DNA from 4 places in the Paenibacillus sp. S02 genome. Region 2 is predicted to be linked to each of the others. Evidence: a T-box and tRNA genes for the amino acid it is inferred to sense, from the RefSeq annotation. Region 2 holds a T-box; the other regions hold tRNA genes.
The links. A T-box is a leader RNA that pairs with one kind of tRNA and senses whether it is charged. The one in region 2 lies ahead of leuS (leucine--tRNA ligase), so its partner is inferred to be a tRNA-Leu.
Positions count from the first base shown of each region.

Region 1: it has a tRNA-Leu gene. The T-box ahead of leuS (leucine--tRNA ligase) is inferred to sense a tRNA for this amino acid. The anticodon was not compared.
Region 3: it has a tRNA-Leu gene. The T-box ahead of leuS (leucine--tRNA ligase) is inferred to sense a tRNA for this amino acid. The anticodon was not compared.
Region 4: it has a tRNA-Leu gene. The T-box ahead of leuS (leucine--tRNA ligase) is inferred to sense a tRNA for this amino acid. The anticodon was not compared.

Region 1 covers NZ_CP073682.1:418,831-422,094, forward strand. Annotated here, with positions in the region: rRNA gene rrf (5S ribosomal RNA) at 139-255, shown strand; tRNA gene KAI36_RS01795 (tRNA-Ile) at 292-368, shown strand; tRNA gene KAI36_RS01800 (tRNA-Ala) at 391-466, shown strand; tRNA gene KAI36_RS01805 (tRNA-Asn) at 471-546, shown strand; tRNA gene KAI36_RS01810 (tRNA-Met) at 581-654, shown strand; tRNA gene KAI36_RS01815 (tRNA-Ser) at 658-749, shown strand; tRNA gene KAI36_RS01820 (tRNA-Glu) at 782-853, shown strand; tRNA gene KAI36_RS01825 (tRNA-Val) at 860-935, shown strand; tRNA gene KAI36_RS01830 (tRNA-Met) at 966-1,039, shown strand; tRNA gene KAI36_RS01835 (tRNA-Asp) at 1,065-1,141, shown strand; tRNA gene KAI36_RS01840 (tRNA-Phe) at 1,208-1,280, shown strand; tRNA gene KAI36_RS01845 (tRNA-Thr) at 1,307-1,382, shown strand; tRNA gene KAI36_RS01850 (tRNA-Tyr) at 1,387-1,472, shown strand; tRNA gene KAI36_RS01855 (tRNA-His) at 1,492-1,564, shown strand; tRNA gene KAI36_RS01860 (tRNA-Gln) at 1,582-1,656, shown strand; tRNA gene KAI36_RS01865 (tRNA-Lys) at 1,661-1,736, shown strand; tRNA gene KAI36_RS01870 (tRNA-Leu) at 1,751-1,837, shown strand; tRNA gene KAI36_RS01875 (tRNA-Gly) at 1,844-1,918, shown strand; tRNA gene KAI36_RS01880 (tRNA-Cys) at 1,929-1,999, shown strand; tRNA gene KAI36_RS01885 (tRNA-Arg) at 2,026-2,102, shown strand; tRNA gene KAI36_RS01890 (tRNA-Pro) at 2,125-2,198, shown strand; tRNA gene KAI36_RS01895 (tRNA-Gly) at 2,208-2,278, shown strand; gene KAI36_RS01900 (PAS domain-containing sensor histidine kinase) at 2,480-3,264, opposite strand, start outside.
Region 2 covers NZ_CP073682.1:4,096,371-4,099,634, forward strand. Annotated here, with positions in the region: gene leuS (leucine--tRNA ligase) at 1-1,793, opposite strand, end outside; T-box leader at 1,855-2,112, opposite strand; gene KAI36_RS18160 (tautomerase family protein) at 2,297-2,686, shown strand; gene KAI36_RS18165 (class I SAM-dependent DNA methyltransferase) at 2,760-3,264, opposite strand, start outside.
Region 3 covers NZ_CP073682.1:4,570,976-4,574,239, forward strand. Annotated here, with positions in the region: gene ruvA (Holliday junction branch migration protein RuvA) at 1-53, opposite strand, end outside; gene ruvC (crossover junction endodeoxyribonuclease RuvC) at 50-553, opposite strand; gene KAI36_RS20210 (BofC C-terminal domain-containing protein) at 784-1,488, opposite strand; tRNA gene KAI36_RS20215 (tRNA-Pro) at 1,603-1,676, opposite strand; tRNA gene KAI36_RS20220 (tRNA-Leu) at 1,684-1,763, opposite strand; tRNA gene KAI36_RS20225 (tRNA-Arg) at 1,776-1,852, opposite strand; tRNA gene KAI36_RS20230 (tRNA-Gly) at 1,858-1,932, opposite strand; tRNA gene KAI36_RS20235 (tRNA-Lys) at 1,968-2,043, opposite strand; tRNA gene KAI36_RS20240 (tRNA-Asp) at 2,072-2,148, opposite strand; tRNA gene KAI36_RS20245 (tRNA-Met) at 2,175-2,251, opposite strand; tRNA gene KAI36_RS20250 (tRNA-Val) at 2,281-2,356, opposite strand; tRNA gene KAI36_RS20255 (tRNA-Glu) at 2,367-2,438, opposite strand; tRNA gene KAI36_RS20260 (tRNA-Ser) at 2,456-2,547, opposite strand; tRNA gene KAI36_RS20265 (tRNA-Asn) at 2,551-2,626, opposite strand; rRNA gene rrf (5S ribosomal RNA) at 2,646-2,762, opposite strand; rRNA gene KAI36_RS20275 (23S ribosomal RNA) at 2,914-3,264, opposite strand, start outside.
Region 4 covers NZ_CP073682.1:5,263,238-5,266,501, forward strand. Annotated here, with positions in the region: gene ppc (phosphoenolpyruvate carboxylase) at 1-365, opposite strand, end outside; tRNA gene KAI36_RS23375 (tRNA-Gly) at 1,103-1,173, opposite strand; tRNA gene KAI36_RS23380 (tRNA-Pro) at 1,183-1,256, opposite strand; tRNA gene KAI36_RS23385 (tRNA-Arg) at 1,276-1,352, opposite strand; tRNA gene KAI36_RS23390 (tRNA-Gly) at 1,358-1,432, opposite strand; tRNA gene KAI36_RS23395 (tRNA-Leu) at 1,443-1,523, opposite strand; tRNA gene KAI36_RS23400 (tRNA-Lys) at 1,535-1,610, opposite strand; tRNA gene KAI36_RS23405 (tRNA-Gln) at 1,615-1,689, opposite strand; tRNA gene KAI36_RS23410 (tRNA-Val) at 1,745-1,820, opposite strand; tRNA gene KAI36_RS23415 (tRNA-Glu) at 1,832-1,903, opposite strand; tRNA gene KAI36_RS23420 (tRNA-Thr) at 1,915-1,987, opposite strand; tRNA gene KAI36_RS23425 (tRNA-Asn) at 1,991-2,066, opposite strand; rRNA gene rrf (5S ribosomal RNA) at 2,086-2,202, opposite strand; rRNA gene KAI36_RS23435 (23S ribosomal RNA) at 2,353-3,264, opposite strand, start outside.

The DNA.
Region 1 (3,264 bases), 2.4 Mb from region 2:
ATGAGTTTCGGATCCAGTTTTCAGGGTGTAACCTTGAAGGTATGTACAAGTGACATACGACAAGCGCATGGCTATTCATTCACACGATAAGTGATGAACCGAATAACCGTACGGTAGAATTTACGATGTAAATTCATGTTTGGTGGCGATAGCGGAGGGGTTCCACACGTACCCATCCCGAACACGACCGTTAAGCCCTCCAGCGCCGATGGTACTTGGACCGCAGGGTCCTGGGAGAGTAGGACGTCGCCAAGCGATATCCTTTAAAGGATGATGAAGTTTTACATGTTAGGGCCTTTAGCTCAGCTGGTTAGAGCGCACCCCTGATAAGGGTGAGGTCGGTGGTTCGAGTCCACTAAGGCCCACCACTTCTAGAATAACAAAAAGATTGGGGCCATAGCTCAGCTGGGAGAGCGCCTGCCTTGCACGCAGGAGGTCAGCGGTTCGATCCCGCTTGGCTCCACCAATATTCCCTGATAGCTCAGTTGGTAGAGCACTCGACTGTTAATCGAGTTGTCACAGGTTCGAGTCCTGTTCGGGGAGCCATGTTTTGAATATTTCTGACTTTTATATATAAGGTGGCGGCGTAGCTCAGCTGGCTAGAGCGTACGGTTCATACCCGTGAGGTCGGGGGTTCGATCCCCTCTGCCGCTACTCGGAGAGATACCCAAGTGGCTATAAGGGGACCCTCTGCTAAGGGGTTAGACTGCGAAAGTGGTGCGAGGGTTCGAATCCCTCTCTCTCCGCCATAAATTTATTGGAACCAGAACTTATTTTGTAAGGCCCGTTGGTCAAGGGGTTAAGACACCTCCCTTTCACGGAGGTAACAGGGGTTCGAATCCCCTACGGGTCATAATATGGAGGCTTAGCTCAGCTGGGAGAGCATCTGCCTTACAAGCAGAGGGTCGGGGGTTCGATCCCCTCAGCCTCCACCATAAGAAAATTTGATAAATCCCTTTTAATGTCGCGGGGTGGAGCAGTTCGGTAGCTCGTCGGGCTCATAACCCGAAGGTCGTAGGTTCAAATCCTGCCCCCGCAATTAATTTCCTATTGGAAATGCCTCTGGAACTGTGGTGTAGAGGCCTAACATGCCTGCCTGTCACGCAGGAGATCGCGGGTTCGAATCCCGTCAGTTCCGCCATTTTAACCTCATATATAGTTAGCATATATAGTGTGGATTATATGGTGTAGTAATAAAACAAAATATGGCTCGGTAGCTCAGTCGGTAGAGCAGAGGACTGAAAATCCTCGTGTCGGCGGTTCGATTCCGTCCCGAGCCACCTTTCAAGTGGGAAATGAGTAATGTGCCGGTGTAGCTCAACTGGTAGAGCAACTGACTTGTAATCAGTAGGTTGGGGGTTCAAGTCCTCTCGCCGGCACCATTTTGGAGGATTAGCGAAGTGGCCAAACGCATCAGACTGTAAATCTGCTCCCTTACGGGTTCGGTGGTTCGAATCCATCATCCTCCACCAGTCTTTTCATAATCATATGGCGGTCGTGGCGAAGTGGTTAACGCACCGGACTGTGACTCCGGCATTCGTGGGTTCAAGCCCCATCGGCCGCCCTTTATTCTTAATTTATTGGGGATTAGCCAAGCGGTAAGGCAACGGACTTTGACTCCGTCATGCATAGGTTCAAATCCTATATCCCCAGCCATTAAGAGCCATTAGCTCAGTTGGTAGAGCACCTGACTTTTAATCAGGGTGTCGAAGGTTCGAGTCCTTCATGGCTCACCATTTATAATTATTTTGCGGTCGTGGCGGAATTGGCAGACGCGCACGGTTCAGGTCCGTGTGGGCTAACCCCCGTGGAGGTTCGAGTCCTCTCGACCGCACCATATTTTGCGGACGTGGCTCAGCGGTAGAGCATCGCCTTGCCAAGGCGAGGGTCGCGGGTTCGATTCCCGTCGTCCGCTCCATTATCCATACGGCGCCATAGCCAAGTGGTAAGGCAAAGCTCTGCAAAAGCTTCATCCCCAGTTCAAATCTGGGTGGCGCCTTGACTGCTCATTATGGATTTAAATATGCGCCCTTAGCTCAGCTGGATAGAGCGTTTGACTACGAATCAAAAGGCCGGGAGTTCGAATCTCTCAGGGCGCGCCATTTCTTAAAAAAAGTATAATGTCGGGATGTAGCTCAGCTTGGTAGAGCACCTGGTTTGGGACCAGGGGGTCGCATGTTCAAATCGTGTCATCCCGATACTGATTTGCGGGTGTAGTTCAATGGTAGAACTCCAGCCTTCCAAGCTGGTAGCGTGGGTTCGATTCCCATCACCCGCTTTTTGCTATAGCGGATTCTTGTTGCCTCAGTGGTGACACCTTATAAATAAAGAGAGCCTGTCTGGGGACAGAGCTCTCTCTTTTTTTTGTATCTATCTTCATGTACCCACAATGTGTTGATTATTCATAATCTCGGTATCGGTGTATATCGTTCTGATCATACAACTGGTATACACCGATAACCGATCTAGTGGACAGTTTTTACACGGGAATGGCCAGCTGGATGGAGGTTCCCTCATCTGGAGCAGAGGTCATGCTCATAAATCCCCCTACCCCTCTAGCTCGTTCTTCCATACTAAACAATCCAACTCCCTCTCCTTGGGACTTTCCAGAGAATCCAATGCCCTCATCCCGAATGGTCACTTGTATCATTTCATCTTGATCCTCAACGTCGACATATGCCTCCGCTACATCTGCGTATTTGGCTACATTCGTTAATGCCTCCTGTACAATCCGATAAATTGCTATTTCCTTGCGAATATCAAGGCGTTTACGTAGAGTGCATTGAAAATGCACCTCAATCCCGTAATGAGAACAGAAGTTTTCAATATAGGTTCTTATAGCTGGAACGACACCCAAATCATCCAGAACTGAGGGACGAAGTTCCCACGCTAGACCACGAACATCTTTGATGATGTCGGTCACCTGCGAACGAAGACTCTCCAGAGCAGCACTAGGTTGTTCGGCAAGTTGGCTGTCTAACTGAATAATAAGTGAAAATAAGCTTTGCCCTATCCCATCATGTAGCTCTCTTGAAAAGCGTTTACGTTCTTCTTCCTGTATTTGCATGACTTGCGTCATCATAGACTGGAGTTCTGCTTCTACTTTCTTTAGTTTAGTGACCTCATTGCGGATCGCTAAGTACTGATAGGGTTTACCTTCCTCGTCCATAAACGGAACGATCGTAGTATTCACCCAGTAGTAGCTGTTATCTTTAGCACGATTACGTATTTCTCCTTGCCATACCTCACCTGAACGGATTGTAG
Region 2 (3,264 bases):
ACAATATCATCAGGATTAATGACATTACCGCGTGATTTACTCATTTTTTCATTGTTATTGCCCAAAATCATACCCTGGTTGACCAGCTTATAAAAAGGCTCTTTCGTTTCCACTACGCCGATATCATACAGTACCTTATGCCAGAAACGGGCATACAGCAAGTGAAGAACCGCATGTTCCGCTCCGCCAATATACAAATCAACAGGCATCCATTCACGTTGTTTCTCTTTGGATACAAGCTCTTTGTCATTTTTCGGATCAATAAAGCGCAGGTAATACCAGCAACTGCCTGCCCATTGCGGCATTGTATTTGTCTCGCGGCGTGCTTTCATACCTGTCTCAGGATCAATGGTTTCGATCCAATCTGTTGCGTTCGCCAGCGGGGATTCACCTGTACCTGAAGGCTTGATATTGTCCATCTCCGGCAGGACGAGCGGAAGTTGGTCCTCAGGAACCGTTTTGATCGTTCCATCTTCCAGATGAATTACCGGAATCGGCTCGCCCCAATAGCGTTGACGGCTGAACAGCCAGTCACGCAGGCGATAGGTGACTTTGCCGTGTCCTTTGCCCTCGGCTTCCAGCCATTCAATCATCTTCGGAATCGCTTCCTCGTTGGTAAGTCCATTCAGCGGGCCTGAATTGACGTGCGGTCCATCCTCAGTATATGGCTCATTAGCGACATCTCCACCTTGGACAACCTCAATGATACTCAATCCGAATTGCTTGGCAAATTCCCAGTCACGCGCATCGTGAGCAGGTACAGCCATAATCGCTCCAGTTCCGTAGCCTGCTAGTACATAGTCAGCAATCCAGATCGGCAGCTTTTCGCCGTTCACCGGGTTCACTGCATAAGCTCCTGTGAATACGCCTGTTTTATCCTTGGCCAGATCCGTACGCTCCAGATCGCTTTTACGAGCAGCTTGTTCACGGTACTGTTGTACAGCATCCTTTTGCTCAGGCGTAGTGATAATATCCACCAATTCCTGCTCTGGTGCCAGCACACAGTAGCTTGCGCCGAACAGTGTATCTGGACGGGTTGTAAATACTGTAAGTTGCTCGTCATAGCCTTCAATTGGAAAACGAACCTCTGCCCCGGTAGACTTACCGATCCAGTTCCGCTGCATATCCTTAATACTCTCAGACCAATCCAGTTCCTCCAGATCCTCCAGCAGACGATCCGCGTATTCCGTAATTTTCAGCATCCATTGACGCATTGGTTTACGGACGACCGGATGACCGCCACGCTCACTCTTACCGTCAATAACTTCTTCATTCGCTAGCACCGTTCCCAGCGCTGGGCACCAGTTCACGGGTACTTCAGCTACATATGCAAGGCCGCGCTTGTACAGCTGGATGAAGATCCACTGTGTCCATTTGTAATAATCAGGATCCGTCGTACTGATTTCACGATCCCAGTCGTAGGAGAAGCCGAGCGATTTGATTTGACGGCGGAAGTTATTTACATTTTTCACCGTAATTTCGCGTGGGTGCTCCCCTGTATCCAGCGCATGCTGCTCGGCAGGCAGACCGAAGGCGTCCCAACCCATCGGATGCAGTACGTTGTAGCCGCGCATTCTTTTATATCGTGAAACAATATCCGTAGCTGTGTAGCCCTCCGGGTGGCCTACATGCAGGCCGGCTCCAGATGGGTACGGAAACATATCCAAAGCATAAAACTTAGGTTTGCCCGGCTCTTCCCCGGTGCGGAACGTCTTGTTCTCATCCCAATATTTCTGCCATTTTGGTTCAATACTTTGCGGTTGATAGCCGTGCTTCGGCTGTGTGTCTGTCATTGTCTTTTCCTCCTCAAACGGTATGCAACAAAAAAACCTCTGCATCCCGTAGCGTGTCAGCGCTAGGGACGAGAGGTTATATTCCCGTGGTACCACCCTAGTTAGCAGAAAGCGTTCTTCGCGTTCTACTCCCTTTGCACCTGATAACGGAGGTGATCCGATGCGGGTTAATAACAGGATACAAGCACCTGTATAGGGCGTTCCTGCGTTGGACGCATATCTCCGAGGCGAGTTCACTTTGCGCTGTCAACCGGCTTGCACCACCCGCCGGCTCTCTACATGTCCAGACAAAGCTACTATTCCTCATCAGCGATTGTTTAACCGTTAATAATGGCACTATTATATTGAAAACCGCGAAAAAAGTCAAATAAGGACTACCTTTGGTGTTAAAGACCCTCTTCATACTAATTGTTCATGACACATGCATACGAATGTTTTATAATAATTCCGAGTTAAATCGCTTCAAGTTGAGATGAGTTGAGATAAGAAAGGTGAGCTGAGAAATGGCACAGATTAAAATTTACGGAATAAAAGAAACTCTAAATCCAATCAAAAAGCAACTTTCAGAGGTGATTCATTCTGCTGTGGTGGATGCGTTCAAATATCCTCCTGACAAGAGGTTTCATCGTTTTTTTCCTATGGATCAGGAAGACTTTATATATGCCGATGGTCGCTCTGAGGCGTACACCATTATTGAAATCAGTATCTTTGAAGGCAGAACGACAGAAGCTAAGAAGAAACTCATTAACCTGTTATTCCAAAGAATTAACGATCTTTTGGGTATTTCTCCACAGGATCTTGAGATTACTATATTTGAAACACCCAAACAGAACTGGGGCATTCGGGGTGTACCGGGTGATGAGCTTCAGTTGAACTATAAAGTGAATATATGAGTGCAAAAAGACGCCCTTCATGTCATCATGAAAAGCGTCTTTCTTTTTCCCATATTCGCTCAATGAAGCCTTGCTATTTTACAGCTACATAAAACAGTCTCGCCGCGTCATCTTCTGCTTCTACCCATTCAAAATCCGCATATACCTTCACATCACGAAAACCCGCTTTGGACAATTCTGCCTTCATCCAGTCTGGGTCATAGGCACGTTGTACATGTATTTCCTCGAAACGCTGGTATAGATCGCGTCCTTCTTGTTCTGCTTTCGCAAAGATACTAAGATGATGCTCAATTTCACAACGGGGAGTGTCCAACGCACATGTCCAGATATACGAGATAGAGCGTTCGTCCAGTACGAAAGGCTGCTCTTCATCATAACGTAAAAACGTCTGGGGATGATGTACATCGAACAAGAAGGTTCCGCCAGGCTTCAGACCAGCATGCGTTCTGCGAAAAGTAGAAATTATATCTTCTTCCTCCAACAAGTAATTCAGACAATCGCAAAAAGAAATTACAGAATCCACAGGCTCGGGTAAAATCCATTCTCTCATATCCTGCTGTATCCAGCGAACGCTTCCC
Region 3 (3,264 bases), 470 kb from region 2:
ACGACATATTCATTTTCCAAATGGGCTACAGAACCACGCAAGAAATCTATCATTTTCGCAATACCTCATTTAATTTTGAATTTAGTCCATAAGAATGCGCATGACAAATAGCCACCGCCAAAGCATCCGCTACATCGTCCGGTTTGGGCACAACTTGAAGCTTTAGAAACATTCTGACCATTTCTTGTACCTGTTTTTTCTCAGCCTTACCATACCCTACAATAGCCTGCTTTACCTGCATCGGCGTGTATTCACCTATAGGCAAATTACGTTGTTTTGCAGCTAGTACCAGCACCCCACGTGCCTGACTTACAGACATAGCGGTTGTAACGTTGCGATTAAAAAAGAGCTTTTCCAGTGCTACTGCATCAGGCTTATATTTATCTATTAATTGCAACATGCCTTCATACACATGAAGCAGCCTTTCTTCTTCCGGTGTATGGGCCTCCGTCTGGATGCAGCCATACTGTACAGGAACCACCTTGCTGCCAATCTTGTCTACAAATCCGAAGCCCACAATGGCAATGCCCGGATCAATTCCTAAAAAACGCAAAAAAATCTCTCCCCTATCGCTCAAACATGGCGTAACTAAACAATAGCCAGACGTTATCCTTAATATAATCATGGCCAAATACCATATAAAGCGAACATATGTGTCGTTCTTTTCATTATAACAAAACTTTGTATCTAATAGAGGAAAAAATTTAAACGTGAGTAAAAACATAAAAAGAGACGCTTCAAGCCTCACCTCATCGGCAATGCCTAACGTCTCCGTAGTTGTAATCAATAGTGCTGCTTTAATACCCTTTGTGTTCGCTCCACGGCAAAGTCACTAAAAGTGGAGATTACACTGTTATACTCATTTATATCCTGTACACGGATCCCCTGCTGAAGTTGTTTATACACCCCTTCTGGCAAGGCCGTCTCCATGGAACCCACATCCAATTGAAAAAAAGTGCGGATAACTTTTTCTCTTTTAGGTAGCCCTTCATACAATGTAAGCTGGCCGTCAGTGCTCAAACCCATGTATCCACGCTCTTTGCATGACTCTGACAAGTCTTCCACCCTGCGCTCCAGCCACACCTCTCCTTTGGTATTAAGTCGTCCCTTCCAATCGGGATGTTGCTTCAGTAAGGTCTCTAGCTGCTGTGAACTTAGTGTTCCCAAGGAAAGTGTTTCCGTACCACACACGTAGGTGGTTAATAGACGGGTCTTCCTGCTTATACCGGAAGCACGAATACTTTGCAATAGTTGCGTCTGTGAGGAGTGATCTTCAGTTGGACTCAGATGTGAAGCCTCCTCCACGCTCTCCTCTGCCATGACGGTGGTAGCGAGTGGCTGTAACAACATAGCCTGCAAATAATTCGAAAACAGAATACCCAACCCTGCCAGCAAACAAGCTGCACCAAAAATGCTACAAGCCCACACTGTTCTTCTCCACTGTTTCCAGCGCCGTTTCATCTGTTTTTTCCAACTTAATCGCTTCACAGTAATCCCTTCCGTCCCACTTTTTATGTTAGTGTGACCTGACGATTACTGATTTATACAAAAAGATATTAATATAACAAAAAAGCCGCTGCTTCCAGCGACTTTTCTTTTGAATCGGGATGACACGATTTGAACATGCGACCCCCTGGTCCCAAACCAGGTGCTCTACCAAGCTGAGCTACATCCCGAAATAGATGCCGGTGAGAGGACTCGAACCTCCACGGTTTCCCTCACGATTTTGAGTCGCGCGCGTCTGCCAATTCCGCCACACCGGCTTATGAAGTTAATGGCGCGCCCTGAGAGATTCGAACTCCCGGCCTTTTGATTCGTAGTCAAACGCTCTATCCAGCTGAGCTAAGGGCGCAAATATGGAGCGGACGACGGGAATCGAACCCGCGACCCTCGCCTTGGCAAGGCGATGCTCTACCGCTGAGCCACGTCCGCAATATCATTATATTCATGACATATAAGTTCATGAATGGTGAGCCATGAAGGACTCGAACCTTCGACACCCTGATTAAAAGTCAGGTGCTCTACCAACTGAGCTAATGGCTCCCAACAGGGTAATATAACTTTATAAAAATGGCGGAACTGACGGGATTCGAACCCGCGATCTCCTGCGTGACAGGCAGGCATGTTAGGCCTCTACACCACAGTTCCATAGCAGTTTATATTCAAAAGTTAATTGGTTGCGGGGGCAGGATTTGAACCTGCGACCTTCGGGTTATGAGCCCGACGAGCTACCGAACTGCTCCACCCCGCGATAATATTAGGGACTGCTATTTAAAAAAATGGTGGAGGCTGAGGGGCTCGAACCCCCGACCCTCTGCTTGTAAGGCAGATGCTCTCCCAGCTGAGCTAAGCCTCCATACTACTTATGACCCGTAGGGGATTCGAACCCCTGTTACCTCCGTGAAAGGGAGGTGTCTTAACCCCTTGACCAACGGGCCATGCAATAAAATAATTATGGCGGAGAGAGAGGGATTCGAACCCTCGAGACGCTTTTGGCGCCTACACGATTTCCAATCGTGCTCCTTCGGCCAACTCGGACACCTCTCCATATGGCTCCCCGAACAGGACTCGAACCTGTGACAACTCGATTAACAGTCGAGTGCTCTACCAACTGAGCTATCAGGGAATATTAATCATAAAGCTCTGCTTGGCGACGTCCTACTCTCCCAGGACCCTGCGGTCCAAGTACCATCGGCGCTGGAGGGCTTAACGGTCGTGTTCGGGATGGGTACGTGTGGAACCCCTCCGCTATCGCCACCAAACATGAATTTACATCGTAAATTCTACCGTACGGTTATTCGGTTCATCACTTATCGTGTGAATGAATAGCCATGCGCTTGTCGTATGTCACTTGTACATACCTTCAAGGTTACACCCTGAAAACTGGATCCGAAACTCATTTGCGTTTTATTTTAGGATAAGCCCTCGACCGATTAGTATTGGTCAGCTCCATGCATTACTGCACTTCCACCCCCAACCTATCTACCTCGTCGTCTTCAAGGGGTCTTACATACTGGGAAATCTCATCTTGAGGGGGGCTTCACGCTTAGATGCTTTCAGCGCTTATCCCTTCCGTACATAGCTACCCAGCGGTGCTCCTGGCGGAACAACTGGTACACCAGCGGTACGTCCATCCCGGTCCTCTCGTACTAAGGACAGCTCCTCTCAAATTTCCTACGCCCACGACAGATAGGGACCGAACTGTCTCACGACGTTCTGAACCCAGCTCGCGTACCGCTTTAATGGGCGAACAGCCCAACCCTT
Region 4 (3,264 bases), 1.2 Mb from region 2:
CTTTCAATGGAACCGGGCTGAACATCTTCACCAGCGGAATGCTCATAATCCCGCTTACGACGAATACGATGGTTTTGCTCAGCGATATTCACCAACTGAAAATAAATCGCAAACGCGCGAATAACCTGGTGACGAATATCCGTATCCAGTCCGCTGACCATTTGTTTGAAATTCTCATACAACTCCGGCTGATACCCGGCACGTAACGATTTACTTGTCTCACGTATTTTCTCCACGATATCCAAAAGTTCGTTGCCACCCTGATGAACCAAAACCTCACCAAGAATATTCCCTAGAAAACGAACGTCCCGCCGTAGCAGGTTGTTGGATTGGTTTTTGTTAGCGGTTAACGTAAGCTCAGTCATGCTTTTCCCCCCATCTGATCTGTTCCACACCATATACAGTTGTAGCAAAGGTACGTATACACACGAAATTTGACACTTTCTTAACATCATACAATAAAAACGCATGAAAAGCTGCAAAATTTACAGTAAAAAATCATCTTTTTGAATTACTTCTTTCGAGAAAATATTGGATTGTTATGAATAAATATGAAATTAATAAATAGAAATTAATATATACACTAATGATGCGTGAAACATTATGCACAGTCTCTTATAAAGAGTCTGTTTTTAAAGGTACAAATTCATGCAACAGGTGTGTATATGTTTATTATTTGTTGACAAAGTCAACTCTATTAGCCTTCTATCCACAAAGATATACACAAATTAGCCATTTTCTCAGTGTTTCTAAGGTGTTTCCTCTTTAACACTTCGATTCTTACCCACATAAATAAAGGGAAATGTGCACAACCCAAGAACAACTGTCGAGTTATCACCATGAATTCGTACCATAATAGCTATAGGATTCCTATATTCAAAGGATTTGATCACGAAATTAGCCTTACTGCCGGAGAAAGGGGTACGTTAGAGGGGAAATTCGGGATCTAGGTGTCAAAAGTAACAAGAGCCTATGTACAATATGCACAAGTCATCCCCAACTGTGCATGACAGGAGACATAATTGCACTAGCTTATATACATAAAAGTAAATGTAATGTGGACAAAATAAAAAGAAGCCTTTCGGCTTCTAGGTAATCGGTAAGCGGGTGATGGGAATCGAACCCACGCTATCAGCTTGGAAGGCTGAAGTTCTACCATTGAACTACACCCGCAAAATAGTATCGGGATGACACGATTTGAACATGCGACCCCCTGGTCCCAAACCAGGTGCTCTACCAAGCTGAGCTACATCCCGATATAATTTTTTTAAAATATGGCGCGCCCTGAGAGATTCGAACTCCCGGCCTTTTGATTCGTAGTCAAACGCTCTATCCAGCTGAGCTAAGGGCGCAAATATGGAGCGGACGACGGGAATCGAACCCGCGACCCTCGCCTTGGCAAGGCGATGCTCTACCGCTGAGCCACGTCCGCAAAAACAATATGCGCGTGGAGGGACTTGAACCCCCACGTCAAAGACGCTAGATCCTAAGTCTAGTGCGTCTGCCAATTCCGCCACACGCGCATGTAATACAATGGTGAGCCATGAAGGACTCGAACCTTCGACACCCTGATTAAAAGTCAGGTGCTCTACCAACTGAGCTAATGGCTCTTAATGGCTGGGGATATAGGATTTGAACCTATGCATGACGGAGTCAAAGTCCGTTGCCTTACCGCTTGGCTAATCCCCAATATGCATATGATTCACAACTCCCCAAGATTTCATCCAGGTAAGAGGATGAAAAATGGTGGAGGCTGAGGGGCTCGAACCCCCGACCCTCTGCTTGTAAGGCAGATGCTCTCCCAGCTGAGCTAAGCCTCCATAATATCCTATGACCCGTAGGGGATTCGAACCCCTGTTACCTCCGTGAAAGGGAGGTGTCTTAACCCCTTGACCAACGGGCCATCCTATAACAAGCTCTCAACCGGGTTCGAACCGGTGACCTCATCCTTACCATGGATGCACTCTACCTGCTGAGCTATGAGAGCAAATGGCTCCCCGAACAGGACTCGAACCTGTGACAACTCGATTAACAGTCGAGTGCTCTACCAACTGAGCTATCAGGGAATATTAATCATAAAGCTCTGCTTGGCGACGTCCTACTCTCCCAGGACCCTGCGGTCCAAGTACCATCGGCGCTGGAGGGCTTAACGGTCGTGTTCGGGATGGGTACGTGTGGAACCCCTCCGCTATCGCCACCAAACATGAATTTACATCGTAAATTCTACCGTACGGTTATTCGGTTCATCACTTATCGTGTGAATGAATAGCCATGCGCTTGTTGTATGTCACTTGTACATACTTTCAAGGTTACACCCTGAAAACTGGATCCGAAACTCATTGCGTTTTATTTTAGGATAAGCCCTCGACCGATTAGTATTGGTCAGCTCCATGCATTACTGCACTTCCACCCCCAACCTATCTACCTCGTCGTCTTCAAGGGGTCTTACATACTGGGAAATCTCATCTTGAGGGGGGCTTCACGCTTAGATGCTTTCAGCGCTTATCCCTTCCGTACATAGCTACCCAGCGGTGCTCCTGGCGGAACAACTGGTACACCAGCGGTACGTCCATCCCGGTCCTCTCGTACTAAGGACAGCTCCTCTCAAATTTCCTACGCCCACGACAGATAGGGACCGAACTGTCTCACGACGTTCTGAACCCAGCTCGCGTACCGCTTTAATGGGCGAACAGCCCAACCCTTGGGACCTACTTCAGCCCCAGGATGCGATGAGCCGACATCGAGGTGCCAAACCTCCCCGTCGATGTGGACTCTTGGGGGAGATAAGCCTGTTATCCCCAGGGTAGCTTTTATCCGTTGAGCGATGGCCCTTCCATGCGGTACCACCGGATCACTAAGCCCGACTTTCGTCCCTGCTCGACTTGTAGGTCTCGCAGTCAAGCTCCCTTCTGCCTTTGCACTCTTCGAATGATTTCCAACCATTCTGAGGGAACCTTGGGGCGCCTCCGTTACTCTTTAGGAGGCGACCGCCCCAGTCAAACTGCCCACCTGACACTGTCCTCGTACCGGTTCACGGTACCAAGTTAGAACCTAGATACGATCAGGGTGGTATCCCAAGGATGCCTCCTCTCAAGCTGGCGCTCAAGATTCAACGGCTCCCACCTATCCTGTACAGATCGTACCCAAATTCAATATCAAGCTGCAGTAAAGCTCCATGGGGTCTTTCCGTCTTGTCGCGGGTAACCTGCATCTTCACAGGTATTAAAATTTCACCGGATCTCTCGTTGAGACAGCGCCCAAGTC